Regions from separate parts of the Hansschlegelia sp. KR7-227 genome, predicted to be linked through region 3. Evidence: predicted binding sites of a transcription regulator. Region 3 holds the regulator's gene; each other region holds the start of a gene.
The links. The regulator LexA, encoded in region 3, represses DNA repair genes until DNA is damaged. The targets are predictions, from matches to a motif close to TGTTCNNNNTGTGTTCNG.
Positions count from the first base shown of each region.

Region 1: ACO2RJ_RS17010 (metallopeptidase family protein) is a predicted target of LexA. The motif match lies at 8,256-8,273, and genes of this name have one in related genera.
Region 2: ACO2RJ_RS10115 (ImuA family protein) is a predicted target of LexA. The motif match lies at 5,852-5,869, and genes of this name have one in related genera.

Region 1 is NZ_JBMSEA010000002.1:332,463-342,867, forward strand. Features, by position in the region: gene ACO2RJ_RS16980 (hypothetical protein) at 1-376, shown strand, start outside; gene ACO2RJ_RS16985 (methyltransferase domain-containing protein) at 644-2,458, shown strand; gene ACO2RJ_RS16990 (right-handed parallel beta-helix repeat-containing protein) at 2,486-4,459, opposite strand; gene ACO2RJ_RS16995 (class I SAM-dependent methyltransferase) at 4,745-5,575, opposite strand; gene ACO2RJ_RS17000 (acyl CoA:acetate/3-ketoacid CoA transferase) at 5,678-7,660, opposite strand; gene ACO2RJ_RS17005 (hypothetical protein) at 7,910-8,212, opposite strand; gene ACO2RJ_RS17010 (metallopeptidase family protein) at 8,460-8,903, shown strand; gene ACO2RJ_RS17015 (YkvA family protein) at 8,970-9,323, shown strand; gene ACO2RJ_RS17020 (methylmalonyl-CoA mutase family protein) at 9,463-10,405, shown strand, end outside.
Region 2 is NZ_JBMSEA010000001.1:2,151,609-2,162,013, forward strand. Features, by position in the region: gene ACO2RJ_RS10080 (diguanylate cyclase) at 211-1,428, opposite strand; gene obgE (GTPase ObgE) at 1,558-2,604, opposite strand; gene ACO2RJ_RS10090 (GNAT family N-acetyltransferase) at 2,824-3,888, opposite strand; gene rpmA (50S ribosomal protein L27) at 4,084-4,359, opposite strand; gene rplU (50S ribosomal protein L21) at 4,383-4,718, opposite strand; gene ACO2RJ_RS10105 (prolyl-tRNA synthetase associated domain-containing protein) at 4,873-5,400, opposite strand; tRNA gene ACO2RJ_RS10110 (tRNA-Gly) at 5,580-5,654, shown strand; gene ACO2RJ_RS10115 (ImuA family protein) at 5,873-6,667, shown strand; gene ACO2RJ_RS10120 (Y-family DNA polymerase) at 6,558-8,114, shown strand; gene ACO2RJ_RS10125 (error-prone DNA polymerase) at 8,111-10,405, shown strand, end outside.
Region 3 is NZ_JBMSEA010000001.1:1,367,242-1,377,646, reverse strand. Features, by position in the region: gene bamA (outer membrane protein assembly factor BamA) at 1-1,348, shown strand, start outside; gene ACO2RJ_RS06460 (UDP-3-O-(3-hydroxymyristoyl)glucosamine N-acyltransferase) at 1,468-2,400, shown strand; gene fabZ (3-hydroxyacyl-ACP dehydratase FabZ) at 2,397-2,882, shown strand; gene gltA (citrate synthase) at 2,988-4,316, opposite strand; gene gltX (glutamate--tRNA ligase) at 4,479-5,918, opposite strand; gene ACO2RJ_RS06440 (ComEC/Rec2 family competence protein) at 6,023-8,449, shown strand; gene lexA (transcriptional repressor LexA) at 8,443-9,150, opposite strand; gene glp (gephyrin-like molybdotransferase Glp) at 9,284-10,405, opposite strand, start outside.

The DNA of each region.
Region 1 (10,405 bases), on a different contig from region 3:
CATCGCGAGCGCCACGAAACAATGGCACTTTGACGCCAACAAAATCGACAAGTCGGACGTCAAATCGGTTCGGCTCGAGATCGATCCCGGTCAATGCGTGTTCGCGGTTCGTCAGCACATGGCCGCGGTGCAGCGCGTCGAGGGCTGGCTTTCGCAAGTGCCCGCGAAGACCACGGTGTATTATGAGGACATGTTTGCGGACGACCATCTTGTGCAGGCTGTGGTCCGGCAGCTGAGATCGACGCTCGGCGTCACTCTCGAGGCCACCGAAACCGAGTATTTCAAGCCTGACAGGTCGATCTCGGACGTCGTGACCAATTACGGCGCGGTGCGAAAGGCGATGGCTGACGCGGGGTTCGCCTGGATGACGCCCTGAGGCGAGCCGACGCTTTCGCGTCCGCTCCCGCGAGATCCACCGGCTGATCGGCGGCGCCCCGCCATGGGCGGGCCCGCGGCCCGGACCGCACTGGGACAAAAGCAATCCCCGTAAAATCGGCCGGCGTGCGTCTTCGGTCTCGCCGCGACGGCGGAGCCTCACGCTTGGGCTCGGGAGCGCGATGTGGCGACGCGGGCGGCTTGACGGACGCGGCTTATGCAGCAAACTTGCTTGGTCAATCTGATGAGTACGTTAGGCGGTATATCAATGCTCGCAGAGGTGCTGCATAGCTTCGCCCCGGAGATCCAACTATTTGAAGGTCAGATTATAGTCGGCCTCGAGGGGCATCTTTTCTTGGCCGGCGGCGCCCATGCCCCCTTTCTATACAAGCTGAGACAACTGGACGTCGAACAATCGTCGATCGATGATTTCGGCAGGAACATAGTTTCCCGGAACGACTACCTGAAAGAGCGGTCAATTCCCTATGTTCATGCGATCGCGCCGGATAAGGAGTCGGTTCTGGCGCATCTCTTGCCAGCGCCGCTGCCCCTGCAGTCGCTGATTGACGTCTATAAGCAGAGGACAACGGTCGAGTTCCTCGACTTGCGGCCGGACAAAGCGCTCGGAGATCATTTTCTCGCAACCGATACTCACTGGTCCGTGAAGGGTCAGCTCGACGCCGTCATTCGTACCTGCCGGGCGCTCGGCGTTCCGGAAGACGATCTGACCAAGGCGCGGACCGACGCCGCCGCCGCGACCTCGGCGTCTTCCGCGAAATATGCCGGCGATCTCGGCTCACGGTTCACCCCCAAACTCACGGAGACACGCGATCAGATCAATCTGACGTGGCTGACATCCGCGTCAGACAACAATGTCCGGTTGGGCTGGAACAATGGGGCAGTCTATCTCTATCGAAGCAATCGCGGCCGAGGCCGTCGGCTTTTAATCTTTGGCGACTCGTTTTTTAGATTAGCGGCGCCTTTATTTAATTTAGTGTTCGACACAGTTATGTTTTGTCGTACCGAATTCTTTCACAAAGAAATGGTCGACATGTTCAAGCCGACTCATGTCGTGACTCAGCAGGTCGAGCGCTATCTCTCCAGCGTCAAGCCGGATTCAAGCGCGCCGATATTCTTGCTTATTCCGTTCTTGAGCGACGTCGAATTCGATCCTACGCCGTTCTTCTGGAGGGATATGAATTCCGCGCTTTCCTACAACGGCATCTCCGAACCGCCGCTTTTCGAGCAGGCCTCAAAAGCGAACACCGCAGCCCCTCTTCCGGCGAAAGCAGCAAACATGACACGTCCTGTTTTTTCTTATAGCAACGTGCCTAATAAAAGCGGCTCCGCCTTTACTGTCCGAGCACGCAAGGTACAGTCCGTCATGGTGGAGGGCGAACTCTTTCCCGTGCCGCCGCCCGATATCATGCAGTATGGAGAGAGCCCGGAATCTCATTTGCAGTCTGGGAAACGGGACTACGATATTATTCGAGGCTTTATTGAACGACACGACGTGACGCGCACGCGTTTGCTTGATTTTTCATGCTCGAACAGTCGGGTGCTCCGCTGGTTCGAGCGGGACGCCAGCGTGAAAGAGGCCTGGGGCGTCGACATCGACGCGCGTCGCATCGGCTGGTGCCTGGGGAACATCACAGGCCCGAAGTTCCATTTCGCCACCTTGACCACCGCGCCGCATTTGCCGTTCAGCGACGCCAGTCTTGATTTCCTTACCGCGCTGTCCGTCTTCACGCATCTGGACGACACGTGGACGGGCTGGCTGGCGGAGATCAGGCGCGTGTTGCGGATCGGCGGACACGCCCTCCTTACCCTGAATGACGAGGAGTGCTCCAAAGGGTGCCTCAAGCGCAATGATATGGTCGGCAAGATCTTGACGAAGACGCCCGAGTTCGGTGAGTTCATGTCGCCGAATGGACTGTATTCTTTTTATGTCGTAAACGACGTTCTGTTTACGGCGATCAGTAGAAAGGTGTTCGAGCGCGTAATCACGCCGTTCTTCGAGATCAAGGAAGTGTCCGAGATCATGGGCGGGCAATCGGGCTACCTGATCAAGCGGGTTGAGTGATCATAAGAGCAGACGGCGCACGGGCCGTCATTCCGCCGCACCGGAGTTTTCGCTCGCAAGCACCCTGGCGATAGCGCCGCCGGCATGGGCCGACGTCGCGTAGAGCGTCGCCCCTTCGGCGCCGGCGACCGTCTGGCCGGAAATCGTGACGGTCCCACAGTTGATCAGGCCGATGGTCGCGCGTTCGGCGAAGCCGAGCGCCGAAAGCTCGCCGCCTGGGGCGAGCTTCGCGACGTTGTCGACCCGGTTGCCGCGTATCGCCACCTCCCGCGCGCCGGCGACGAGGATCGCCTGATTGAGACTGTCGCGAATCGTGTTGTTCTCGATCCGGACATGTCCGAGCGGCGTGTTGAGCGCGGCCTTCTGACTGTCCAACGTCGACGAGGCGAACACCCTGATCGCGGCGGGATAGAAGCCCTGCCGACACGCTCCGCGGATGTCGTTGTCGGAAATCTCGATCTCGTCCGTGACGAAGGCCGAGGCCAACTGCTGGCCCTTGGTCGGCTGCAGCAGGATGCCTTCGTCCGAGGTGTTCTCGATCGTCAGTCGACGATAGCGCCCCCCGGCGCCGGTGTAGACGGCGCGTCCGCGTATGTTGCGGATGCGAAGGTCCGAAACGTCGGCGACGGGCTGGAAGTCAGGCATGGTCGCGACGCACCCCGTCATGTCCGACGGCAATTCCCCCGACGACAGGGTGACGTCGATGTCGCGGAGAAAGCCTGGCTGGTGCGGGCCGATGCGGTCGAGCCGGCCTCTCGCCTTCTCGACGTAGGCGGCGTCGTAGAGCACGAAGCGCGAGCCCGCGGGAGGGACGCCGTAGAAGAAGCCGGTGCTGTAGGCGCGAAACGAGGCCGGACCCAGACGCGTCATGCGGGCGAGCGCGCTGCCGGTGACGGCGACGGCGTCATCCCCCGTTCCGACCATTTCGCACCCGCGCACGGTGATCTCGCCTCCGCAGTCGAACGCCTCCGCGCCCCCGCGCATGCATGACACGACGGCCCCCGAGCCCGGGCGCGGCGCGATGCGGTTGTCGATGAAGGCGATGTTCCGCGAGAGCGTGTTGAGCGCGAAGCTCTCGCCGGAGGCATAGCAGTCGAAACCCGCGATGCGCACGGGGTCGCAGCCGATCGTGTTGAACCAGGCGGGCCCGTCCTTGGAGCCTTTCGCGGCGACGAAGGTCCCGACCGCGGCCCGAATCTTCAGCTGCGACATCTCCCAGGGCGTGAAGCCCGAGATGCGATAGAGTCCGGGCTCGATCTCGGCCATCGGCGCTGGCCCCGGCGTCGCCGCGTAACTGCTGCGCAGGAAGGCGATCGAGAGCGGATAGCGCTCGTCGCGCTGCGCATCGTGGTCCGAAAACTGCGTGATTTCGAAGATTTCGTCGAAGCTCGGCAGCGTTGCGTGGCCGGGGTCGAGGCGGATGTCGATCGTCGAGTCGCCGATCGCCTCGACGGCGCCCTGGAGGAAGGGCGGGTTCACATAGTCGAGCTTGGCGCCGCTCCCCAGGAATGTCGCTTTTCCGCCCACGACCAGAAACATCGACGCCCACTGCGTCCAGTCGGCGCCGCCCTGAAGCAACTCCACGCCGGAGAGGTCGACGATCACCTCCTTCACCGCCGGATCGTTGAACACGAAGCAGAAGCGCTGGTTGATCCAGGTCGACCCGCTAGTGTGTGGATTGTAGCCCGTCACGCCGTCCCAATGGATCAGATAACGGCCGGGACTGGGCTTGAGATGCGCCGTCCCGCCATTGACCCGGGCCCGGCGAATGGCCTCGCGGACGGCCGCGGCGAAGGCGGCGAAGCTGTCGATCTGCCCCGAGGGGTCGGCGTCGAAGGGCGACGCCGCAGGGTCGACCGGTCCAAAAAGCGGCGTGTCGGCCGGCGCGCCGGGTCGCGACCTCGGCGGGAGCGGATCGGCGAACGCCCTGCCCCCGGCGACGATCGCCGCGCCGACGCATCCCAGCAGAACTTGCCGCCGATCGATGCGCAAAATACTCACGTCCCGTCCCGAACAAACCGCAGAGGCCGTCGCGACGGCCGCCCGAGCCCAGTCCTTCGGTTTCCGCACGCCCCCTGGTCTCGATCGACGCTACCGCACCTCAATCGCAGGCGGAAGCCCGCCGTCGATCAACGTTCTGGCGCCATTGGACGAGCCCGGCGGGAGATCGAAACGCCGACCATGAGCCGGCTGTTTGCCGCCTACTGACTTGCTTTCGCCGCGCTCGCCGGCCGAACAGGGACGTAGGACGGTCGGGCCGACGCGATCGGCCTGACCGTCTGGCCGTCAGCGGAACTTGTTGGTGACGAAATCGCTGATCAGGTGGGCGACGCATTCGCGCTGGGCGAACGTTCGCTGCTTCGTCAGCGCCTGCATCAGATAATGGAGCCGCAGCGCCTCCGGCAGGCGATGATATTTGAAGGACGCCATCATCGCCGGTGGAATGGGCTTGGTGTTGACGTAGAGCACGCTGTTTCGCCACGTGTCGCCCGCACGCTCGAAATACTCGGCGAAGTGCTCCATGACGATGACCGTATAGGGCAACTCTTGGAAGATGTAGTCCTGCATGACGAGAACGGTCTTACCCGGCATCATGCTGGGAAAGAAATCGTTGATCACCTTGTCGGCGAGCTCAGGGCTCTTCAGGACGTCGACGAACAATATCTCGATGTCGCCACCCCGCCAGGTCTTCTCGCATAAATCCCCGACGTTGATTTCGACATATTTTTCGTAGTTCTTGATGTTCTCGCGGTAGACCGAAAGAAAATTGTTGTCTTTTCCGATTTCAAAGGTGGTGTTCTTCCGTACCCAGTTAGCCTCGTAGTGTCCAATAAAACGATCGTAGGCGTGAATACGTTTCAATAAATTGTCGGCCGGAACCTTCTTGTTGAGTTCCAACCCCGACGCTAGCGAAATCGTAGAAGATCCCAGGAACACGCCGAGTTCAACGATCTCCCCCTTGCCGTCGTACAGTTCGCTGGTCAGCCACGCCAGCATGATGCGCTCGAACCAGGTGAGCATGCCCTTTGCGTCGTGCGCGGGCTTGGGCGCGTTGAAGGTTAGATTGCTCCATGGCGCCGAATTCAGAAAACGAGCAAGATCGCTGCCGTCGGTCATCTGTCCCCCGCAAATCTGATGCGCAAGTCTGTCTATCACGCGCGCCGTTCACGGCAAATCGCGCGCGGAAGACCCGCGGGGCGCGCGCGACGCCGCCCAACCTCAGGCGGCCGACGCGACCTCGTCGCATTCGCCGAACGCCGCCTGCACCGTCGCGGCCCGCTCCAGGAAGGCGTGGGCGTCCTCGCGGCGCTCGAACACGTGCGGGGCGAGGCCGCGCTTCTTCAGCGCCTCCTGCATCTTGACGCGCAGGAAGGCGTTGGTGGCGTAGCGCGTCGTGGTCTCGTAGTGATGCTCCACCAGATATTCGATCATCTCGGCATAGTCGTCGTATAGCGCCTCGGAGATCTTGAACCCGTCGTGATTGACCACGGAGTTCACTCTGCGGCCGGCCTTTCGGCAGGCTGCGACCAGGGCTTCGCGCAGGTTTTCGATGTCGGCCTTGCAGCGCGCCTGCCAGCCCTCGAGGTTCAGGAACAGGATGTTCCGCGCCGCGTCGTAGCTGATGCGCTCCGCCAGACCGAGGTTCAGCAGGTCGGCGATCAGGTTCATCGGCTCTTCGCCAAAGATGCGCGGATCCATCAGCGCCGGCGCGTTGATGATTGGCCGGAACTCCATATGCGCGACGATGTCGCGCTCGACGTCGACGCCCGGCGCGACCTCGATCAGCTCCAGCCCCTCTGCGGTGAGTTGGAAGACGCATCGTTCGGTGACGTAGATCACCGGCTGCCTGCGTCGTTGCGCGTAGGGGCCGCTGAAGGTGTTCTGCTCGACGCGCTTGATGAATTTCCGCGAGCGGCCTTCCGTCACGATCTTCAGCTTGCCGCCCTCGACCGCGACCTCGAGGCCGCCGACGGTGAAGGTGCCGGCGAACACCACGCTGCGGGCGTTCTGGCTGATGTTGATGAAGCCGCCGCAGCCGTTGAGCTTGCCGCCGAAGCTCGAGGTGTTGACGTTGCCCTCCTCGTCGCACTCGGCCATGCCGAGGCAGGTCATGTCGAGGCCGCCGCCGTCGTAGAAGTCGAACATCTGGTTCTGGTCGATGACGCAGTCGGCGTTGGTCGCCGCGCCGAAGCTCGACCCGCTCGCGAGCACCCCGCCGACCGCCCCGGCCTCGGTGGTCAGCGTGATGTAAGGCGTGATCTTCTCCTCGTTCGCGACCGAGGAGATGCCCTCCGGCGCGCCGACGCCAAGATTGACCACGCCGTTCGGCGGAAGCTCGAAGGCGGCCCGGCGCGCGATGATCTTGCGGGCGTCGAGCTTCATGCGCGCGATGCCGGTGACGGGCACGCGGATCTGGCCGGCGAGCGCTGCGGAATGCTGCACGCCATAGTTCATCCGGTGATGCTCGGCGTCGGCCACCACCACGCAGTCGACCAGGATGCCCGGCACCCGCACGTCCTTCGGCAACAGGAAGCCGTCGTCGACGATCCTCTCCACCTGGGCGATCACCACGCCGCCATTGTTGCGCGCCGCCATCGCCTGCGCGAGGCAGTCGAGGGTCAGCGCCTCCTTCTCCATGGTGATGTTGCCGGAAGGGTCGGCCGAGGTGCCGCGGATGAAGGCGACGTCGATCTTGGTCGCGGTGTAGAACAGCCACTCCTCGCCATCGACCTCGACGACCTTGACGATCTCCTCCTGGGTAAGCTCGTTCACCCTGGCGCCGCCGTGGCGCGGGTCGACATAGGTGTGCAGCCCCACCTTGGAGAACAGGCCGGGCTGGCCGGCGGCGCAAGCCCGATAGAGTTGGGAGATGACGCCCTGCGGCAGGTTGTAGCCGCGGATCCTGTTGTCCTTCGCGGCCTGCGCGACCTTCGGCATCCGGCCGAAATTGGCGGCGATCACGCGGCTCAGCAGGCCTTCATGGTGCAGGCGCCCGGTGCCGAGGCCCTTCGAATCGCCGGCGCCCGCCGTCATGATCAGCGTGAGCCCCTTGGGCGCGGCGGTCTCGACAAAGCGCTTCTCGAGCGCGGCGTGCAGGGCTTCGGGAATGCAGCTTTGGACGAAGCCGGTGGTCGTGACGACGTCGCCGTCATTGATCAGCGCGATGGCCTCGTCAGCCGTGATGACCTTGTTCTTCTTCACGCCGTACGCTCCCTGCCGCCGCCCGCCGTCTCCTCCGCGCGTCGGCATGCCACGCTGGCATGAGGGATCGGCGGCCAAGGTTTGGCTCGGGAACCGTAGAAAGCACCCGGAAGGCGCGCAATGCAGCGATTGTCGTAATCCGGTCGGCGCAAGACGCGACCCCGCGGCGACGCAAAAAAAGCCCGGCCGTCGGGGGACGGCCGGGCCTGAGAGCGTTTCTGAATCGGGACCGAGACGGTCCCTCGCCGATCAGCGGACGCCGATGCCGATCGAGACGCCCGGCCGGACGTAGGGGCGCGAGTAGCCGTAGCGGCGATCGCGGTGGTAGACGCGACGCTCGACGTAACGCGGACGATCGCAGGTGCGGCTGGTCGTGACGCGCTTCACGCCGCGGTTCCACACGGTCTTCTTCACGGTGCGGCACGCCACGTCGGTGGCGACGACCGGGGCGAGGATCGTTCCGTGGGTCGCGATCGGAGCGGCGCTCGCAGGCGCGAACGCGAAGGCGCCGAGAGCGGCGGCGAGGCTGGTCGAAAGAATCAGGCCCTTCATGTCATTCTCCTCGTGTGTTCCTTCGGGCGGACCTTGTCTGTCCTGCTCCGTCTGTGTCCCGATCATTCCTAACGTCCTGTGAACTCAGGGTGAGCCCGGCGTTCACGCGACGTTCATGGCGCTGGCCCGGTTCGAGCCTTTGTTCTGATCATTGGCACGGGGTAATTAGCGCGCCCCTGCGCGGCGTCGACCGGCCATCGGAGCTGTCTATGCGCCGAAATTCGACAGGGTGCGGAAGGAGCGCGACATGAGCGAGACCGGGCCGGCGTCCGCCGTGAACTGGGGCGCGCTTTCAGCGCCCGATCTTGCAGAGATCGAGCGTCTCGCCGACGACGCCTTCGCCCGTCTGCCGGCGTCCTTCCGGGCGCTCGCCGCCGGCGTGGTGCTGCGGGTCGACGACTTCCCGACCGACGACGTGCTGACCGCGCTCGAAGCTCAGAGCGAGTTCGACCTCCTCGGTCTCTTCACCGGCCTAGGGCTGGCGCAGGGCGAGGCGGAAGCGCGGACGGGACAGGCCCCCAACATGGTGCATCTCTATCGCCGCCCGATCCTCGACTACTGGGCCGAGCACGACGAGACTCTGGGCGCGATCGTCACCCATGTGCTGGTCCATGAGATCGGCCACCATCTCGGCCTGTCGGACGACGACATGGAGGCGATCGAGGCGGCGGCGGACGCCGCCGAGGCTTGATCGGGGGCGCCGACGAGGCCACTTTATCGTGAGACGTGCCGTTTCCCGCGAAGGACGATCCGATCGATGGCGACCGACAGCGACTACGCCGCAGACGAGGCCCGGGTGAAGCGGGACTTCTGGCCGAAGATCAAACGTGTCGCTCGCAGCATTCCCTTCGCCGAGGACGCGGTCGCGGCCTATTACTGCGCGCTCGACCGCGAGACCCCGATGCATGTCCGCGCGGCGCTGATCGGCGCGCTCGCCTATTTCGTGCTGCCGTTTGACGCGATGCCGGACTTCATGCCGCTGATGGGCTTCGCCGACGACGCCAGCATTCTGGCCGCCGCGCTCGCTGCGGTGCGCGTTCACATGAAGGACCGTCACCGGGACGCCGCGCGCCGCACGCTCGCGGACGAGGAGTTCGACGCCGCAGGGTGAGCGAGCGGCGCTGTCGGTCTCTGGGTCCATGCGACTCTGCTGAACGCCCGCGCCGGCGAAGGCCCCCGGTCGGACGGGCTCAACCCTCGCCCGCGCGGCCTTTCGCTCCGGCGGAGCAGCGCTTCCGACGATCGGCCCATTGCGGCGCCGCACACGTGAGCTAAAGACTGTCGGCGGGCGCCCTTGCGCCGCCAGTCTACCCCGCGAGGCGTCAGCGAACATGGCCGATAAACCCTGGTTGTTCCGGACCTATGCGGGCCACTCGACCCCCGCGGACTCCAACAGGCTGTACAAGGCGAACCTCGCCAACGGCCAGACCGGCCTGTCGGTCGCCTTCGACCTGCCCACGCAGACGGGCTACGATCCCGATCACATCCTGTCGCGCGGCGAGGTCGGCAAGGTCGGCGTGCCGGTCTCCCACCTTGGCGACATGCGGGCGCTCTTCGACGAGATCCCGCTCGCGAAGATGAACACCTCGATGACGATCAACGCGACGGCCGCCTGGCTGCTCGCGCTGTACGCCGCGCTCGCCGAAGAGCAGGGCGCCGATCGCGCGGCGCTGACCGGCACGACGCAGAACGACATCATCAAGGAATATCTGTCGCGCGGGACCTATGTGTTCCCGCCCGCGCCGTCGCTTCGGCTGATCCGCGACGTCATCACCTTCACGACGAAGGAGATGCCCAAGTGGAACCCGATGAACGTCTGCTCCTACCATCTGCAGGAGGCCGGGGCGACGCCGGTGCAGGAGCTCGCTTACGCGCTGGCCACCGCGATCGCCGTGCTCGACGAGGTCCAGGCCGCCGGCCTCGACGATGAGACCTTCGCGACGACGGTCGGACGCATCTCCTTCTTCGTGAACGCCGGCATGAAGCTGGTCACGGAGATCGCCAAGATGCGCGCCTTCGTTGATCTCTGGGACGAAATCACGCGCGACCGCTACGGCGTGCAAGACCCGAAGAACCGCCGCTTCCGCTACGGCGTCCAGGTCAACTCGCTCGGATTGACCGAGCCGCAGCCCGAGAACAACGTCTACCGCATCCTGATCCAGACCCTCGCCGTCACGCTCTCGAGGGACGCCC
Region 2 (10,405 bases), 780 kb from region 3:
CCTCCGGGCAGCGCCGCCCGCACTGCGAACTGAAGCCTGGAGCGGGGTCACGTCGCAGGACATCGGCCGACGCACAGCCTCCGCCGTCGTTCCGGGCTCGTCCCGGAACCCATGTCCGCCGCGTCTCCAAAAACATGGCGCCGGCGGCGGTCATGGATCGGGACAAGCCGGGGATGACGGTCGCCGGCGAGGCTTGATCCTGGCGTTTTCTCAGAGAGGCGCCGGCCCCGCCTCCATCCGAGCCCTTCGATCGGCTCCCGCCGCGAGCGGCCCCTCCGAGCTGGCGACGGTGCGGTTTCGGCCCGCCGCCTTGGCCTCGTACAGCCTCATGTCGGCCCGCTTGTAGAGCCGGGCCCAGCCGTCGCCCGGCTCGATCGTGGAGACGCCGAAGCTCGCCGTGACGCGGCGCTCCCCGGCGCCCGAAACGGCGAACATGGTCGTTGCGATCGCCTTTCTCAGGCGCTCGGAGCACTCGTGAGCCTCCCGGAGGTCCGCTTCGGGAAGGAAGATCGCGAACTCCTCGCCGCCCATCCGGCCGACAAGATCGCCCTTTCGCGCCTCGCCCTGCAGCAGGTCTCCGATCTTCCTCAGCACGGCGTCGCCGCCATCATGGCCATGCGCGTCGTTTATCTGCTTGAAGTGATCGATGTCGCACAGGATCAGCGAACCCGACCCGGCGCCGCTCGGTCTGAAATGGCTCGCGATCCGTTCCTCGATTCCACGGCGATTCAGCACGCCCGTCAGCGGATCGACGTCGCGCTCCAGCCTGAGGTCGGCGATGACGTCGGCCGTCGCGGCCGAAAGAATGGCGAGGCACAGCGCTGAGCCGAACACCGCAAGCGACAGCTGCAGGAGCTGCCAGAACGTCGAATTGCCGAAGGCCGCGGCGGTGGCCGGGGGAGACAATCCGATGGTCAGGAGGGTGCGGGGGAAGAACTGCACGGCGAAGGCGAGCAGCACCCAGAACAGCGCCCGGTCGACGTAGCGCCCGCGCGCCAGCGCTCTCAGGCGGATCGCCGCGACCAGCAGCAGGAGGCCGTAGCCGAAGTTCTGGACGTAGACCCGGGCCAGCAGATTGCGGTCGACATAGAAGAAGTACCAGAGCAACGTCATGAAACCGACGAGGATCATGGCGTTCACGGCCCAACCCAGCGCGCGTCCCGACCGGAGCAGGATCCCCTCAACCGCAAGTAGAACGGCCGCGGTGTAGAACAGCCCGGAGATCATGGCGTTGAGGCCGGCGTCGCGCGGCAGATACAGGATCTGGCAGCCCGCGCCGAACGCAAACAGCGCGCAGGCGGCGGCCAGCAGCAGCAGGTAGCCGCGCTTGCGCTCGATCATCCACGAACAGAGGAACGCGATCCCGAAGACGCTCAGGATCGCGGGGCCGATCAGCGCGAGCGTCGTCCGGACTATCGCACCTTCCATCGGCCCAGATTCCGGTCCCGCGAAGCCATAGCCGCGTCTTCGCCACGGAAACCGCGGCGCGCGTGTCTTGTAGCTTCTCGCGCCCTGCGGTCCAGCCGCTATTTCAGCGCCGGCGGCCGCGACTGCCTCTTACGGCCGCCAGGCTTCCTCCACGATCTTCGGCATGGCTTCGGCGACTTCGACCGCCTTCGCCTCGTCGATCACCGCGAGCAGCTTGCGGAGCGTGGTCTCGACCGCCTCGCGCGACAGCGACGACAGCGCGATCGGCGCGCGCTTGGCGGCGCGCTTCAGCCGCGCGAGCTGCTCCTTGCGGAGCTCCGGCGACAGCGCGTCGGCCTTCGACAGCGCGACGATCTCGGTCTTGTCGGTGAGGCCGCCGCCATAGGCCTCGAGCTCGCCGCGCACGACCTTGTAGGCTTCGCCGGCGTGGCCCTGCGTGCCGTCCACAAGATGAAGCAGAACGCGGCAGCGCTCGACATGGCCGAGGAAGCGGTCGCCGAGGCCGATCCCCTCATGCGCGCCCTCGATCAGGCCGGGGATGTCGGCCATCACGAATTCGCGCTCGTCCACGCCGACCACGCCGAGATTGGGGTGCAGCGTGGTGAAGGGGTAGTCGGCGATCTTGGGCTTGGCGGCCGAGACCGCCGCAAGGAAGGTCGACTTGCCGGCGTTCGGCAGCCCGACCAGCCCGGCGTCCGCGATCAGCTTCAGCCGCAGCCAGATCCAGCGCTCCTGGCCTTCGAGGCCGGGATTGGCGCGGCGCGGCGCCTGGTTCGACGAGGTCTTGAAATAGGCGTTCCCGAAGCCGCCATTGCCGCCCTTGGCGAGCACGATGCGCTGCCCGATCTCGGTGAGGTCGGCGAGCAGCGTCTCCTCGTCGTCGTCGAGCACCTGGGTGCCGACCGGCACCTTCAGCACGACGTCGGCGCCGTTGGCGCCGGTGCGGTTCTTGCCCATGCCGTGGACGCCGGTCTTGGCCTTGAAATGCTGCTTGAAGCGGTAGTCGATGAGCGTGTTGAGGCCGCCGACGCATTCGACGATCACGTCGCCGCCGCGCCCGCCGTCGCCGCCGTCCGGACCGCCGAACTCGATGAATTTTTCGCGCCGGAACGAGACGCAGCCGGCGCCTCCGTCTCCGGAGCGGACATAGACTTTGGCTTGGTCGAGGAATTTCATCGGTCAGACAGTCGGTCAGCGTGGGCGGAAGGCCGGACCGTCGAGCGCCACGCCTGACGCGGCCTCTCCGGATGGCCGGAGGGCGACGCGCGCGCTCAACGATATGATGGCCCGCGAGGCTGTACCACAGTTCGACGGATTGCGCGCCCCCGCGCGGGCGGGAGAGGCGCGTGCGCCGGCCGGAGCGGATCGGTCGCTCCGGCGCTGGCGTCGGGTCCCTCAGGCGCAGGCGTTGCGGAACGCGGCCGGCGCCCAGGCGCGCAGCGACTGAAAGACGTCGCGCTCCAGCCGGAAGCGATCCACCGCGACCGCGCCGCCGACCGGCGCGAGGCGGATGAGCCCCGTGCCTTCCCACTGGAAGGCACAGCGCTCCAGCACGCCGCGCGAGGAGGCGTTGGTGACCCGGCAATGCGCCTTCGCGGCCTTCGCCCCCGTCATCGCGAAGGCGGCCTCGAGCACGGCGCGGGCCGCCTCGGTCGCGAGCCCGAGCCCGCGGTGATCCGCCGACAGCCAGTAGCCGAGATCGACGACGTCGGGCTCGGCCATCTTCCAGCCGACGCCGCCGACCAGCGCGCCGGACTCCTTCAGCCGCATGGCGAAGCTCAGGCTCGAGGGGCGGCGCTGCCGGGCGGTCGCAAGGATGAAGGCGCGGGCGTCGCCGCGGCTCGTCGGCAGCGGCACCGAGGCCGTCATCAGCGCGGAGCCGGGCGTCGCCGCAAGCAGCGCGATGGCGTCGGCGTCGGCCGCGACCGGCGGGCGCATGACGAGCCGAGGCGTCTCGATCGCCGGCTGGGTCTCCGCCCAGCCCTCCCGCGTCAGGCGCATCGCGACCAGGCGCACGGTCTCCGCCCGCGCCCGCGAATGCGTCTCGACGATCCCGTAGCGCCGGAAGCCGAGCTTTGCGAGCACCGCGGCCGAGGCGTCGTTGTCGAGGAAATGGCCGGAGCTGACGATGTCGATCGCCTGCGTCGCGAAGGCGAGGTCGAGCAGCGCCCGCGCGGCCGTCGTCGCGATTCCCCGGCCCCAGAACGGCCTGGCGACCCAGTAGCCGAGATCGGCCATGCCGGAGGAGCCGTCGAGCGCCACGCAGCCGGCGAAGGCGCCGTCGACCTCGATCGCGGCGCAGAGCGAATGCGGCGCTGCGGCCGTCCCGGTCAGAAACTCCTCGGCGTCGGCGACGCCGTAGGGGTGGGGCACGGCGACGAGATTCTTGGCGACGTCGAGATCGTTCAGCCCTTTTGCGAGGGCCTCGACGTCGGTCGGGCGGAGGCGGCGAAGACGCATATGCGCCTCCGCCGTGAGACAGTCTTCATCGAGCAGTCTGTCGTCGAACGTGATCGGCGCAGGCATGGGACCGGACCCTTGGAAACGGCGACGGGGGAGTCCGGCGCCCCGTCTCCCCCGTCCATCCGGATCTTGCGGTCCAAAACCGCCGGGGAGCGTTAAGCGCCCGGCGGGATGCGTCGCATCAACCCGCCGTCATTCCGCGGCTTCGGCCTGGGCGGCCGGGGCTACGTTCACGTAAGTGCGGCCGTTGGCCTTGTGCACGAAGGCCACCTTGCCTTCGGCGACGGCGAACAGCGTGTGGTCCTTGCCCATGCCGACATTGGCGCCGGGATGCCACTTGGTGCCGCGCTGACGCACGAGGATGTTGCCGGGGATGACGTTCTCGCCGCCGAACTTCTTGACGCCGAGGCGACGGCCAGCGGAGTCGCGGCCGTTGCGCGAGGAGCCGCCTGCTTTTTTGTGAGCCATGGGTCTTCTCCTGCCTTAGCCGTTCAGTTCTTCGCGTCGGAGCTGGCGCCGCCGGACAGGCCGACGATCTTGACGATCGTGTAGTCCTGGCGGTGGCCGCGCTTGCGCTTGGAATTCTGGCGGCGGCGCTTCTTGAAGGCGATGACCTTCTCGCCGCGCGCATGCTCGACGATCTCGGCGGCGACGGACGCCCCCGACACGAAGGGCGCGCCGATCGAGATGTCGTCGCCCGAGCCGATCGCGAGGATCTCGCCGAAGGTGATCTTGGCGCCGGCGTCGCCCTCGAGCTTGCCGACGGTGATGACGTCGTCGGCTGAAACGCGATGTTGCTTCCCGCCGGTCTTGATGACTGCGAACATTGTCGTGAAGTCCCGTGTTCGAACGCGGCTCCGGGGCGGCGTCGCCCGTGGCCCGTCTTTTTGGCGGTCTGGGATTTGTCCCAAACGGAAAGGCGCGGTGGAAACGAGCCGCCGCGCCGATGCCGCGCCTTCTACTGCGAAAGGGGGATGGGGGTCAATCCGGAATGGCGCCCGAACCGGCGGGAGCGCCTTCGCGCGGAACGATCAGCGGCTCGTGCCCGGTGGCCCGCAGGAAGCGGACGAGATCGTCGGCTGCGAGCGCCGTCGTGGCCGTGTTCTGGAGGGGGTGGAAATTGACCGTCCCATGCGCCAGCAGCCCGGCGTCGAGCGCGACGGTCACCCGACCTTGCGCGTCGTTGATCGCGCCGAACGGCGTCACCGAGCCCGGCTCCACGCCCCACACCTCGCGCAGCAGCTCCGCCGAGGCGAAGGAGAACCGCCCCTGCGCTCCGAGCTTCAGGTGCAGCGTCTTGAGGTCGATCTCGGCCTCGTCTTCGGCGACGAACAGGAACAGCCGGCCCTTCCTGTCCTTCAGAAACAGGTTCTTGGACTTGCCGCCGGCGATGCGCGCCCGGAGGAACTGGGACTCGGCGACGGTGAACACCGCCGGATGCTCGATCGTCGTCCAGGCGATCCCGAGCCCGTCCAGGAAAGCCGTCAGCTCCGCGCGCGTCGCCGGCATGTCGCGTCATCCCTCCCCGCCCGCGCTCCGCGATGGTCGCGGAGCGCCGTCCCACGACCCCGCATAGCGCGGCGCGACGCCCTGCGACAAACCCCGCGACGAACGCCTTGCATTCGGAAAGCCGTTGCGGCATTAAGCGCCTCTCGCGGGGGCCCAAGCCTCGCGGACCGACTGGACATGCGGGCGTAGCTCAGGGGTAGAGCACAACCTTGCCAAGGTTGGGGTCGAGGGTTCGAATCCCTTCGCCCGCTCCAGTCTCTTCAAAGAGTGCAGGACGTTACGATTTGGCCGCGCGAGCGGCCAAAGTCGTTTTCGGCTGGGGTTTCGCCGGGAGTCCCGGCGGCGAGGCGCGGACGATCTCTCCGAACGCCTCCCCTGCTCCCTGCCCCTTCAAGCTTTCAAAGCGGCGACGCGCGCCGGCGCTTGACTCTCTCGGCGCCGCGAGTCGTACTAGAACAAAATAGGAACATACATGCCTTCGTCGTCTGAGGTCACCTTGGCGGCGTTGCGGAAGGCCATCTCGGGTTTGGACCCGGACGTCCCCGGCCGCGGCGCCGATCTGTTCCAGTTCGGCGTGCCGGCCCTCGACGCCGCGCTCGGCGGCGGGCTGGCGTGCGGCGCCTTGCATGAGATCTACGCACGGGCCGCGCAGGACGAAGCCGCCGCCTCCGGATTCGGTCTCGCTCTCGCCTTGAGGGCCGCGCATGGACGCTCGATTCTCTGGGCGCGTCAGGATCTCGTCGACGTCGAGGCGGGCGGGCTCTACGGCGACGGGCTCGCCGCGTTCGGGGCCGATCCTAAGCGTCTGCTCGTCGTGCGGGCCCGCGATCCGACCGGCGTCCTGCGTGCGGCGGCGGAAGCCGCCCGCTGCGCCGCCTTGGGCGCCGCGCTGGTCGAAATCTGGAGCGAGCCGAAGGCGCTCGACCTGAAGGCGAGCCGGCGGCTGGCGCTCGCGGCCGGAGTCTCGGGCGTGACGGTCGTGATGATCCGGCTCGGCGCGAGCCCTGCGCCGAGCGCGGCGACCAGCCGGTGGAGCGTCTCCGCCTCGGCTTCGACGCCGCTGGAGGCGAACGCTCCGGGCCGCCCGGCCTTCGACGCCGCCCTGCTGCGTCATCGGGCCGGACTTGGCCCTCGAACCTGGCGTGTGGAGTGGGACCGTGACCGCGCATCCTTCGAATTCGCGCCGCTATCTCGCGCTGTGGTTTCCGTTCCTGCCCACGGACCGGCTGCAGCGGACGCCGGCGCGCCATGGCGACGCGCCGGCTGAACCGCTCGTCGTCGCGCAGCCGGTGAAGGGAGCGCTGCGGCTGGCCGCCGTGAGCCCGGAGGCGTCGGCGCTCGGCCTGACGCCGGGCCTGACGCTCGCCGACGCGCGCGCGCGCATTCCGGGCCTCGCCGCCGCCGACCACGATCCGGAGGCGGACGCAGCCCTGCTCGGCCGGATGGCGGAGGCGTGCGACCGCTGGACGCCGCTCGTCGCGCTCGACCCGCCGCACGGCCTCACCCTCGACGTGACCGGCTGCGGCCATCTCTTCGGCGGCGAGGCGGCCTTGCGGCGGCTCGTCGTCGGGCGCTTCCGGCAGGACGGCTTCGCCGCCCGCGCCGCGATCGCCGGAACGCCCGACGCCGCGCGCGCTCTCGTCCGGTTCGGCCGCGTGACGATCGCGCCGCCGGGCGGCGAGGCCGCGGCGGTGCGGCCCCTGCCGGTCGCGGCGCTGGGGCTCGGCGAGGACGTGCGCCGGGCGCTCTCGCTGGCGGGCCTGAAGCGCATCGGCGATCTCGCCGACCTGCCGAGCCAGCCGCTCGCCGCCCGCTTCGGCGAAGACCTGCCGACGCGGCTGCGGCGGACGCTCGGGGAAGAGGACCGGCGCATCACGCCGCTAAGGCCGCCGCCGGCCTGCCGCGTGGAGCGGCGCTTCGCCGAGCCGATCGCCCATGCCGACGCGATCGAGGGAACGATCCGGGCGCTGCTCGGTCAGGCGGCGGCGCTGCTCGAAGCCATCGGCCAGGGCGGACGCGTCTTCGAGGCGAGCTTTTTCCGGACCGACGGCGCGGTGCGGCGCATCAGCGTCGAGACCGGCCGGCCGACGCGTGACGCCTCCTCGGTGCTCCGCCTTCTGCAGGCCCGGCTCGACGCGCTCGCCGATCCGCTCGACCCCGGCTTCGGCTTCGACCTGATCCGGCTCGCCGTGCCCCTCGCCCAGCCGCTGGCGCAGCTTCAGCCGCGTTTCGACGGCGAGACGCGCGACGAGGACGCGGTCTCCGACCTCGTCGACCGGCTCGTGGCGCGCTTCGGCGCGTCACGGGTCCTCAGATTTTCGGCCGCCGACACGCATGATCCGGCGCGCGCCTCGCGGCTCGTGCCCGCCTCGTCGCCTGCCGCCCTCAAGCCGGGGTGGTCCTCCCCCGAACCGGGCGAGCCGCCCGTCCGCCCCTTGCAGCTGTTCGAGCGGCCGCAGCCGATCGAGACGCTCGCGGAGACCCCCGACGGTCCGCCGCTCCGTTTCCGCTGGCGGCGCGTGCTGCACATGATCGCCCGCGCCGAAGGGCCGGAGCGCATCGCGCCGGAATGGTGGCGCGACCGGGAAGCGCCGACGCGCGACTATTACCGCGTCGAGGATCTGGAAGGCCGCCGCTTCTGGGTGTTTCGCGCCGGGCTTTACGAGCGCGAAACGAACCGGCCGCGCTGGTATCTGCACGGCCTGTTCGCATGACGTCCGTGGCCCAGCCTTACGCCGAGCTCGCCGCCGCGACGAATTTCTCCTTCCTGCGCGGCGCGGCGCCGCCCCAGCACATGGTGCTGACGGCGCTTCTGCTCGGTCAGACCGGGATCGGCGTCGCCGACCGCAACACGGTCGCGGGCGTCGTGCGCGCCCACCGCGCGCTCCGCGAGCTGCGGATGGAGGGCGCGCCGCCGCCCGAAAAGGTTCGCGAGGGATCGGGCCCCGGCGAATTCGTCTTCATCGACGGTCCATGGGCGCCCGACGCGCCGTTCTCGCGCGTGGAGCTCAAGCGGCGCGCCGAGGCGTTCAAGCTTGCGGTCGGCGCGCGGCTGGTCTTCGCCGACGGCGGCGCGGACGTGATCGCCTATCCGACGAACCGCGAGGCCTGGGGCCGTCTGTGCCGTCTCCTCACCCTCGGCAATCGCCGCGCCAAAAAAGGCGACTGCATCCTGCGCCTCGACGATTTGCTCGCGGACCCGACCGGACTGCTCCTGATCGTGCTGCCCGAGCGCCGGACGGACAGGCTGGCCGCGGCCCTGTCGCGGATCGAGGACGCCGCGCCCGGCTCCGTCTGGCTCGGCGCGGCGCTCCACCGGCGCGGCGACGACCTGAGACGTCTCGCCCGTCTGAAGGCGATCTCCCGGGCGACGGGCGTCCCGCTCCTCGCCGTCAACGACGCGCTCTATGACGAGCCCGGCGCGCGCGACCTGCAGGACGTTCTCACCTGCATCCGGGAAGGCGTCACGGTCGAGACGGCGGGGCGCCGGCTGGAGGCCAACGCCGAGCGGCATCTCAAGCCGCCGGAAGAAATGGCGCGCCTGTTCCGCGACGCGCCCGAAGCGATCGCCGAGACGCAGAACCTGCTGGCGCGGATCGATTTCTCGCTCGCCGAGCTGACCTATGACTACCCGGAGGAGCCGGTCCCGCCAGGCTGGGAGCCGCAAAGCTGGCTGGAGGAGCAGACCTGGCGCCGCGCCGAGATCCGCTATCCCCACGGCATTCCCTCGAAGGTCGAAAGGCTGCTGCGGGAAGAGCTCGCCCTTATCGAGAAGCTCGACTACGCCCGCTACTTCCTGACCATCTTCGACATCGTGCGGGTCGCCGAGGACAAGGGCATCCTCTGCCAGGGGCGGGGATCGGCCGCCAACTCCGCCGTCTGCTACGCGCTCGGCGTCACCGCGGTGGACCCCGCCGAGCACGATCTCCTGTTCGCCCGCTTCGTCTCGGAGGAGCGGCGCGAGCCGCCCGACATCGACGTCGATTTCGAGCATGAGCGGCGCGAGGAGATCATCCAGCACATCTACGCGCGCTATGGACGCGAGCGCGCCGGGATCGCCTCGACCGTCATCAGCTACCGGCCGCGCAGCGCCATGCGCGAGGTCGGGAAGGCTCTCGGGCTGACGGAGGACGTCACGGCGCGCCTCGCTTCGACCCAGTGGGGCAGCTGGGGGACGGACATCAAGGACGAGCACATCCGCCAGGCGGGACTGGACCCGGCGAATCCCTCGATCCGGCGCGCGCTCGATCTCGCGCGGCGACTGCTCGGCTTTCCCCGCCACCTCTCCCAACATGTCGGCGGCTTCGTGCTGACGCGCGGCCGGCTCGACGAGACCGTGCCGATCGGCAACGCGGCCATGGCCGACCGCACCTTCATCGAGTGGGACAAGGACGACATAGACGAGCTTCGCCTGATGAAGATCGACGTGCTCGCGCTCGGCATGCTGACCTGCATCCGCAAGGCTTTCGACCTCATCCGCGGGCATGGCGGCCCGGATCTCGACCTCGCCGCCATCCCTCCCGGCGACGAGGCCGTCTACGCGATGCTGCAGCGGGCGGATTCGCTCGGCGTGTTCCAGGTCGAGAGCCGCGCGCAGATGAACATGCTGCCGCGCCTGAAGCCGAAAGAGTTCTACGACCTTGTCATTCAGGTCGCGATCGTGCGCCCCGGGCCGATCCAGGGCGACATGGTGCATCCCTATCTGCGGCGCCGGTCGGGGCAGGAGGCGGTCGACTATCCCTCCCCCGCGCCGGAGCACGGCCCCGCGGACGAGCTCCGGCAAGTGCTCGCCAAGACGCTCGGCGTGCCGCTGTTCCAGGAGCAGGCGATGCGGCTCGCCATGGTCGCGGCCCGGTTCACGGACGGCGAGGCGAACCAGTTGCGCCGCGCCATGGCGACGTTCCGGAACGTCGGCACGATCCAGAACTTCGAGACCCTGATGGTCGAGCGGATGGTCGCGCGCGGCTACGACCGCGACTTCGCGCAGCGCTGCTTCGAGCAGATC
Region 3 (10,405 bases):
CATCAACGTCCGCGGCAACACCCGCACGCGCGACTACGTCGTGCGCCGCGAGTTCGATATCGGCGAGGGCGACGCCTACAACCAGATCTTCGTCGACCGCGCGGAGCGGCGCCTGAAGGCGCTTGGCTTCTTCAAGAACGTCAAGATTTCGACCGAGCCCGGCTCGTCCCCCGACCGCGTGATCCTGAACGTCGACGTCGAGGATCAGCCCACTGGCGAATTCTCGGTGGCCGGCGGCTACTCGACCCAGGACGGCGTGATCGGCGAGGTCGCGCTCGGCGAGCGCAACTTCCTCGGCCGCGGCCAGTATGCGCGCGTCGCAGCCCAGTTCGGCCAGAACACCTCGGGCTTCGATTTCTCGTTCACCGAGCCCTACTTTCTCGGGCAGCGCGTTTCCGCCGGCTTCGACGCCTATGTCAAGCAGCGCGACGAGACGGACTATTCGTCCTACGAGCTCGACACCTATGGCGGCGGCATCCGGTTCGGCTTCCCGATCACCGACGACTTCACGATCGGCACGCGCTACCAGATCTACCAGCAGGACCTGAAGGTTCCGGGGCGCTACCAGCCATTCGTCCGGGCTAAGGATGAGACGACGCCCGACCCCGACGACACAACGCTCGTGCCGAATCCGGACCGAGCGTCGGTCGCCCTTCTCGAGGCCGAAGGCAAGACGCTGACGTCGCTTGGCGGCCTGTCCTTCATCTACAGCACGATCGACAACCCGCAGGACCCGACCAAAGGTCTCTACGCGGAGCTCAAGGGCGACGTGGCGGGTCTGGGCGGCGACACCCAGTATGTCCGCACGACCTTCGACAGCCGATACTACCACCCGATCTGGTCGGAGAACGTGATCGGCATGCTGCGCGCGCAGGCCGGGCATATCCAGGCCTGGGGCAAAGACGACCTGCGCGTGCTCGACCATTTCCCGGGCGGCCCGGATCTCGTGCGCGGCTTCGAGCCGCAGGGCTTCGGCCCGCGCGACGTCGGCAGCCCGCAGGAGGATCCGCTCGGCGGCACGACCTATTTCGGCGGTTCGGCGGAAGTCCAGTTCCCGATCTTCGGTCTCCCCAAGGAGATCGGTCTGAAGGGCGCGCTGTTCGCCGACGCGGGCACGGTGTTCAATTACGAGGGCATCAAGTCGCTCCGCTTCATCGATCCGGACGGCAACCAGCAGAAGCTCACGGTCGGCCTCGAAGACAGCAAGAAGATCCGCTCGTCGATCGGCGCGTCGCTGCTCTGGAGCTCGCCGCTTGGTCCGATCCGCTTCGACTTCGCCAAGGCGCTGTCGAAAGAGAAGTACGACGAGACGCAGATCTTCCGCTTCTCCGGCGGCACCCGTTTCTGACGTCCGGCTTTCGGACGCTCTAAAAATTTCGTAAAGGGGCGGCAGGGGCGATCCTGTCGCCCCTTTGCGTCCGCGGCTCGACGCCGCTTGCTGCGTCCCGGCTCACAGCCGCGAGGACCATGATCCAACCCCGATTTCTGCCGCAACCGAAGCCGCTCGACCTCGATCGCCTGCTCGCGCTGACGGGCGCGCGCGCGCTCGGGGCGGCGCCCGGGGGCTTCGCGATCGACGGTCTCGCCGCGATCGGTCGCGCCGGGCCGTCGGACCTCGTTCTGGTCGACGATGCGCGCGAATTGCGGGAGCTGACGCGCAGCCGCGCCGGCGCCTGCCTGCTCTCGCCCGAGACGGCCGAGAGGGCGGCTGAAGGGCGGCCCCTCCTTCTGGCCACGCTGGAGCCGGCGCGAGCCTTTGCGACGGTTGCGACCGCTCTCTATGCGCATCCCGCGCGGCCGCAGGCGATGTTCGGTCCCGGCGTCGCGGCGGGGGCGGTCGTCCATCCCAACGCGCGGCTCGAGACGGACGTCTCGGTCGATCCCGGCGCCGTGATCGGGCCGCGGGCGGAAATCGGCCAAGGGGCCATCATATGCGCGAACGCGGTCGTCGGCCCCGACGTCCGGATCGGCCGCCACAGTGTCGTGGGACCGTGCGCCTCGATCGCCAACGCCTTGATCGGGGATCGGGTGGTTGTGCATGCCGGCGCCCGGGTCGGAGGACGCGGGCCGGGCGCGCCGCGCCGCGTGCTGATCGGCCGGGTCATCCTGCAGGACGACGTCTCGATCGGCGCGAATTGCGTGATCGACGCCGGAGCGTTGCTCGATACGGTGATCGGGGAGGGCGCCCACATCGCCAATCTCGTCGCGATCGGCGCGGACGCCATGATCGGTCGGCGCTGCGTCGTCCTCGGATTGGGACTTGCAGGCGGCGAACGTATACCAGACTACGCCGTGACCACGGGCGCCGCGCCGACGCGGGAACGACTGGACGCGAAACGCATTGCGCTTGAACGCCGGCCTGAGAGCCGGGACGGCGCGCTGGAGGAGCCTGCGAGATGAACGACCACGTCGCCGTTCCGGACGCGCCGACGCCGACCACGCTCGGGACGGCCGACATCATGGCCATCATGGCGGCGCTGCCCCATCGTTACCCGTTCCTGCTGATCGATAAGGTCATCGAGATCGACGGCGACCGATCGGGCGTCGGCATCAAGAACGTCACGATCAACGAGCCGCATTTCCAGGGCCATTTCCCCGGGGCTCCGGTCATGCCCGGCGTCTTGATGATCGAAGGCATGGCGCAGACGGCGGGGGCGATCTGCGTTTCGTCGCGGACCGCGCCGGGCGCGCCGCGGGTCGTCTATTTCATGACGATCGACAACGCCAAGTTCCGCAAGCCCGTCGTGCCCGGCGACGTGGTCGAGTACCACATGACCCAGCTGAAGAAGCGCCGGAACATGTGGTGGTTCAAGGGCGAGGCGAAGGTCGCCGGGGTGCTGGTCTGCGAGGCGGAGATCTCCGCGATGATCGTCGACGCCTGAAGCGGCGCGGCGGCGCGCCGGTCGTCTCCCGGACGAAGAACGCACAAAAACGCCCGGACCTGGTCCGGGCGTTTTCGAATCAGGCGATCGACGGGACGGATGCGCTCAGCGGCGCTGGCTGATCGTGACGTATTCCCGGGGCGGAGCGCCGGTGTAGAGCTGACGCGGCCGGCCGATGCGCTGCGAGGGGTCCTCGAACATCTCCTTCCACTGCGCGATCCAGCCCACGGTGCGGGCGACGGCGAACAGCACGGTGAACATGGACACGGGAAAGCCCATCGCCTTCAGCGTGATGCCGGAATAGAAGTCGATGTTCGGATAGAGCTTCTTCTCGATGAAGTAGTCGTCCTGGAGCGCGATGCGCTCGAGCTCCATCGCCACGTCGAGCAGCGGGTCATCCTTGATGCCGAGCTCGCCCAGGACCTCGTGGCAGGTCTTCTGCATGATCTTGGCGCGCGGATCGTAGTTCTTGTAAACGCGGTGGCCGAAGCCCATCAGGCGGAACGGATCGTTCTTGTCCTTGGCCTTCGCGACGTATTTCTGGACGTTGTCCGGCGTGCCGATCTCGCCCAGCATCTTGAGCGCGGCTTCGTTGGCGCCGCCATGCGCCGGGCCCCAGAGGCAGGCGATGCCGGCCGCGATGCAGGCGAACGGGTTGGCGCCGGAGGAGCCGGCGAGGCGCACCGTCGAGGTCGAGGCGTTCTGCTCGTGGTCGGCGTGCAGGATGAAGATCCGGTCCATGGCGCGCGCCAGCACCGGGTTCACCTTGTACTCCTCGCACGGCACGGCGAAGCACATGTTCAGGAAGTTCGCCGAGAAATCGAGCGCGTTCTGAGGGTAGATGAAGGGCTGGCCGAGCGAGTACTTGAAGGCCATGGCGGCCAAAGTGGGCGTCTTCGCCACCATCCGGATCGAGGCGATCAGGCGCTGCTCGGGATCGTTGATGTCGGTCGAGTCGTGGTAGAACGCCGACAAAGCGCCCACCACGCCGCACATCACCGCCATCGGATGGGCGTCGCGACGGAAGCCGGAATAGAAGCGCGACATCTGTTCGTGCACCATGGTGTGGCGCGTGACCTGACGGTCGAACTCCGACTTCTGCGCCGCCGTCGGCAGGTCGCCGAAGAGCAAGAGATAGCAGGTCTCCAGAAAGTCGCCGTTCTCGGCGAGCTCGTCGATGGGATAGCCGCGGTAGAGCAGCACCCCTTCGTCGCCGTCGATATAGGTGATCTTCGATTCGCAGCTCGCGGTGGAGGTGAAGCCGGGGTCGTAGGTGAACAGGCCCGTCGCCTTATAAAGGCTCTGCACGTCGATCACGGAGGGGCCGATCGAGCCGTGGCGCATCGGCAGGTCGAGATCGACGCCATTCACCGAAAGCCGACCCGCTTCGGCCGGGGCGTCGTCCTTTTTCAGCGTGCTGCTCGTCGCGTTCATCGCCGATACCTTTCGCTGGACGGGCCGTGCTCCGACCTCCGGGGTCCGCGGGGCTAGCCATGGGGAACGGCGGAGCCGCGAGCCGGTTGGAGCCTGACTGCTGCAACTTTTGTTGCAGTGCGATTTAGCGCTGTCAAATGCCTTCGGCGAGGGGCCGCGCCATCAAGCCGCGCGGGAGGTCGCCGCCTGATCTCGGATGCGGCCGAGGCTTTCCTCGCGGCCGAGAGCTTCGAGCACGTCGAAGATGCCGGGGGAGGTCTTTCGGCCGGTCAGAGCAGCCCGCAGAGGCTGCGCGACCGCGCCGAGCTTGACGCTGGCCTCCTCCGCGACCTGCCGGACGACGGCTTCCGCATCCGCGGCGGTCCAGACCTCAAGCGCACCCAGCCGCGTCGCCAACGTGGCGAGAAGGCCGCGCGCGTCGGGCGTGAGCAGGTCCTGCGCGGCAGGCTCGACGGCGAGCGGTCGCTCGTCGAGCAGGAAGCGAGCACCGTCCAGCAGTTCGACCAGCGTTTTCGCGCGTTCCTTCAAGCCGGGAAGGGCGCGGGCGAGCGCGTCCCAGCGTCCGTTGGCGTCAAGTTTCGCGGCGGCCTCGGCGCCGCCGGGCAGATACGGCATCGCCTTCTTCAGCGCCGCCAGCAATTCATCGTCTGGAGTCGACCGGACATAGTGGCCGTTCAGGTTCTGGAGCTTGGCCTGGTCGAAACGGGCGGCGGAGCGTCCGACGTCGCCGATAGCGAACCACGCGATCGCCTGTTCGGTCGAGAAGATCTCGTCGTCGCCGTGGCTCCAGCCGAGCCTGGCGAGGTAGTTCCGAAGCGCCGCCGGCAGGAGCCCCATCTCGCGATAGGCCTCTACGCCGAGCGCGCCATGCCGCTTCGACAGCTTCGCTCCGTCCGGACCATGGATGAGCGGAATATGCGCCATCTTCGGCACGGACCAGCCAAGCGCCTCGTAGATCTGCGTCTGCCGCGCCGCGTTGGTGAGGTGGTCGACCCCGCGAACGATATGGGTGACGCCCATGTCGTGGTCATCGACGACGACGGCCAACATGTAGGTCGGGGTGCCGTCCGACCGCAGCAGGACGAGATCGTCCAGATCCTTGTTGGGAATGACGACGCGGCCCTGGACCAGGTCCTCGATCACCGTCTCGCCGGTCTGCGGCGCCTTGAGGCGGATGGCGGGCGCGCGGTCCGCGGGAGCGTCGGAGGCCGGGCGGTCGCGCCAGCGGCCGTCATAGCGCGGCGGGCGACCCTCGGCCTGGGCGGTCGCGCGCATTTCCTCGAGCTCTTGGGCCGACGCGTAGCACCGGTAGGCGCGGCCATCCCTCAGCATGGCGTCCACGGCCTCGCGATGGCGGTCGGCGCGGGCGAACTGGAACACCGGGTCGCCGTCCCAGTCGAGACCGAGCCAGGTGAGCCCGTCGAGAATGGCGGCGATCGCGGCGTCGGTCGACCGGGCCCGGTCGGTGTCCTCGATCCGGAGCAGCATCTTGCCGCCCTGGGACTTCGCGAACAGCCAGTTGAAGAGCGCCGTGCGCGCGCCGCCAATATGCAGAAAGCCGGTCGGCGACGGCGCGAAGCGGGTGACGACGGTTTCGGTCACGATGCGCGGGCCTTGAACGATGCGTGGATCCGCGGCGGCGGCGAACGCCTGTGCGCGACGGCGCGACCGTGTAGCATGGTCGCGCGACCGGGGGAAAGACGGGCATGGCGCGAGACACGCGGCGGGCTCAGGGACAGACGAGAACGGCTGTCCTGCCGGGCGTGCGCGACGTCGGGGACGCACGTCGGGGGACGATCGCCGCAGGAGCCGCCGACTGGCTTGCGGCGCGTTTTGCGGAGGAAGCCGATCTCGGGCGCCCCGCGCTCTGGATGCCCGTCGCCTTCGGGACCGGCGTCCTGGTCTACTTCGCCGCGGCGCATGAACCCACGCTGACGGCCTCGTTCGCGGTCTGGCTTGCGGGCGGCGGGATCGCGGCGCTGCTTCGCCGGCGGTTCGTCGCGCTGTGGCTCGCGTTGGCGGTCGCGTTCGCCGCCTCGGGATTTCTAGCCGCCAAATTGTCGACTTTGCGGGCGGAAGCTCCCGTCCTGCCGCGGGCGATGAGGGCGGACGCCGTGGGTCGCGTGGTCGCGATCGAACCACGAGCGAACGATCGTCGGCGCGTGACGCTCGTCCTTGAAAGCCTGGGGACGCTCGCGCCGGCCGATCGTCCGCGAAAGACGCGGGTCACGCTCGGCAAGGAGCCCGCGGTCGCCGCCGGTGATCGGCTGGCGCTTTCCGCCTATTGGCGACCTCCGCAAGGGCCGGTCCGCCCCGGCGGGTACGACTTCGCCCGCGTCGCCTTTTTCGAGGGGATCGGGGCCACGGGAAGCGAGCCGACAAATCTGCGCAATCTCGGGCCAGCGTCCGATCTCGGCGTCGCCGATCGGCTCTCGGCGGCCCTCGAACGCTTGAGGATGAGCCTGACCGAGCGCGTCACGCGGTCGGTCGGCGGCCCGGAAGGCACGGTGGCGGCGGCCCTCGTGACCGGGGTCGAGGGACCGATCCCACAGAAGATCGAGGACGACCTGCGGGCGGCCGGCCTCAGCCACATCCTGTCGATCTCCGGTCTGCACATGGCGCTCGTCGCGGGCACGCTGTTCTGGCTCGCGCGCGCCGGCCTGGCGCTGTCGTCGACCGCAGCGCTTCGATGGCCGGTGAAGAGCGTCGCCGCCATCGTGGCGCTCGCGGGCGCGACGTTCTACCTCGCGCTCTCCGGAGCCGAGGTGGCGACCCAGCGCTCCTACATCATGATCGCGATCGTGTTCGCAGCCGTGATCCTCGGCCGGCCGGCGATGTCGCCCCGAAACCTGGCCCTTGCGGCGCTGCTCGTCATGGCCTGGTTGCCCGAGGCGGCGCTGGGACCGAGCTTCCAGATGTCGTTCGCGGCGGTCGCGGCCCTAATCGCCTGGTTCGAGCGGAGGAGCGACGGCGCGCGACCTCCGCCGCCGGCCTCGGGCCTCGGACGCGCGTGGCGCTGGGCGCTAGCCGCAGCCGCGATCGCGGTGATGACGACCCTGGTCGCGGGGATGGCGACCGCGCCGTTCGCCGCCTATCACTTCCACCGCACGACGCCTTACGCGCTCGCCGGCAACGCGCTGGCGACGCCGTTGCTCAGCGTCCTCGTGATGCCGTCGGTCGTGGGCGGGCTGTTCTTCGCCCCGCTGGGTCTGGACGGCCTGTGGTGGCAGGCCATGGGTCTCGGCCTGAGGGGCGTGCTCGCGATCGCGGAGATGGTGGCGTCATGGCCGGGATCCGAGCGCAATGTGCCGGCCTTCGACGAGCCGGCGCTCGCCCTGTTTGCGCTCGGGATCTGCTGGGCATGTCTGTGGCGGACGCGGTTGAGATGGGGCGCCGTTCCCATGCTCGCGGCGGCGCTGGCGCTTGCCGCGGTCCCGTCGCGGCCGGATGTGGTGATCGACGCCTCGGGCCGCGAGATGGCGGCCAGGGGCCCTGACGGCGCGCTGGCGCTCGTGGGGACCCGGTCCTGGAGCTTCGCCGCCAAGGTGTGGCTCGCCGCCGACGCGGCGTCGCCCGTGAAGGCGGGCCGACCCACCGAGCGGCCATCTCAGCCGGGCGGCCGCGGTGCGCAGTCCTCGCCTTCGGCCGCGGGGGCGTCAGCCGAAGGATCATTCGGGTCGGGCGCGAAGGTCGTCGGCCAGACCACGACCGTCGTGCGCTGCGACGCCTACGGCTGCGTCGCGCCGCTGTTCGCCGGCGGATGGGCTGCGCTGGTCTGGGATGCCCGGGCCTTCGACGAAGACTGCCGTCGCGCCACGTTGGTGGTCACGCGTCTCGACGCGCCCGACGCCTGCCGGGACGCCGCGGCGGTGATCGACCGCGCCGCGCTCGCCGCGACCGGATCGCTGGCGCTGATGCGCGACGGCCCGCGGTTCATCGGGCGCTCGGCCCGAAACCCCGCCGGGTCCCGCCCTTGGCACAGGGGGAGCGCCCTGGCCACCGCGCCGCCGCCCGACGACGCGCTGAAACTCGTCTTCGCGCCAAGAGCGCGCGCCCCGGCCACAGTCGACCGACCGACCGTCGTCGATCCGACTTCGCCTGACGAGGAGCCGCCGCCGGGCGAGGATCAATAGCGCCGGATGAGCCCGACCAGCCGCCCCTGGATCGCCACACGGTCCGGGCCGAATATGCGCGTCTCATAGGCCGGGTTCGCGGCCTCGAGCGCGATCGAGGCGCCGCGCTTGCGCAGCCGCTTCAGCGTCGCCTCCTCATGGTCGACGAGCGCGACTACGATGTCGCCGGTGTCGGCGGACTCCTGCCGGCGGATCAGCACGAGGTCGCCGTCGAGGATGCCGGCCTCGATCATCGAGTCGCCGCGCACTTCGAGCGCGAAATGCTCGCCGTTGGAGAGCATATCCGGAGAGACCGAGATCGTGTCGCTCTTGGTCTGGATCGCCTCGATCGGCACGCCCGCGGCGATCCGGCCCATAACGGGGATCGCGACCATGCGCGCGGAGCTGTCGTCCGGCTCGTCGGCGGCAGGCCGCCTGCGGCCCAGATTGCCCTCGATCACGCTCGGCGTGAAGCGCCCCGTCGGCCGCGTCACGGGCGGCGCGGCCGCTTCCGGAAGGCGGACCACCTCGATCGCCCGGGCTCGGTTCGGCAGCCGTCGGATGAAGCCGCGCTCCTCAAGCGCCATGATCAGACGGTGCACGCCCGACTTCGACTGCAGCCCCAGCGCGTCCTTCATCTCCTCGAACGAGGGGGGAACGCCGGTCTCCTTCAGCCGCTCGTGAATGTAGCGGAGAAGGTCGTACTGCTTGCGGGTCAACATGGGCGGCTCCGCGCCGTGACAAAACAAATCATGAACAGATTCGTAGCTGTTCTAGGTGTGTTCCGCAAGCGTTAAGGCCGCGTTACCATCCCGGGAGGTTCTCCTCCACGAGCGTCGTTCGATCGTCCGACGATCAGAACGGATGGTGTAACATCATGATTTCGCAAGGAGTTCCGGCGTCCGCGGCCGGCGCGTGGGCCGGCCTCACGAGCAGGCACTCGGCGTCCGAGAGGGCGCGCAGCATCGACGAATCCTGGCGGTCGAAAGCGGTCGCGACGGCGACGCCGTCCGAATCAAAGGTGAGCGCCGCGCGCATATAGTCTTCACGCCGGTCGTTCTGCGCCATGTCCCGTCCAAGCCTGGCGAACGTCTTGGCCGGTTCGACGTCCTCGCGGCCGGCCATGCGACGGAGCGCGGGGACGAGAAACAGCAGCGAGCAGACGATCGCCGAGACTGGATTGCCCGGCAGCCCGAGCGCGAGCATGTCACCGCGCCGACCCGCCATCATAGGCTTGCCCGGCCGCATGGCGATCTTCCAGAAATCCAGCGCGACGCCGGCCTCTGCGAGCGCAGGCTGCACCAGGTCGTGGTCGCCGACCGAGGCGCCGCCGAGCGTCACCAGAACATCCACCTTCTCTTCGATCGCGCGGTCGATCGCCGCGCGGATGGCGGCGCGGTCGTCGGGCGCGATCCCCAGATCGACGGCGACGCCGCCTTCGCCTTCGACGACGGCGGCGATCGCAAAGCTGTTCGACGCAATGATCTGGTCCGGTCCCGCTCTTTCTCCGGGCATGACCAGTTCGTCGCCGGTCGCGAGGATCGCGACGCGGGGGCGGCGGCCCACGTCGACGGCAGGGTGGCCCAGCGCCGCGGCGAGCGCGAGATCGCGCGCCCCGAGCCTTCGGCCGGCGGGCAGGAGCTCCTGCCCGGTGGCAAAGTCGATCCCGGCGCGGCGGATGTGGCGGCCGAGGACGGCCGCCTCCTGCGCCGTCACGACCGCGCCGTCGCGCTCGGCGTCCTCCTGAAGCAGGATCGCGTCGGCGCCGTCGGGAACCGGAGCTCCGGTGAAGATCCTGACGGCCTCGCCGGGACCGACGCGCCCGCCGAAGGCGCGGCCGGCGGCGGCCTCGCCGATCACGGTCAGCCGGGCGGGGGCGCGGCCGACGTCGGATGCGCGGACCGCGTAGCCGTCCATCGCGGAGCAGTCCCAGGGCGGCTGGGTCCGGAGCGCGGATAAGGGGTTCGCAAGCGTGCG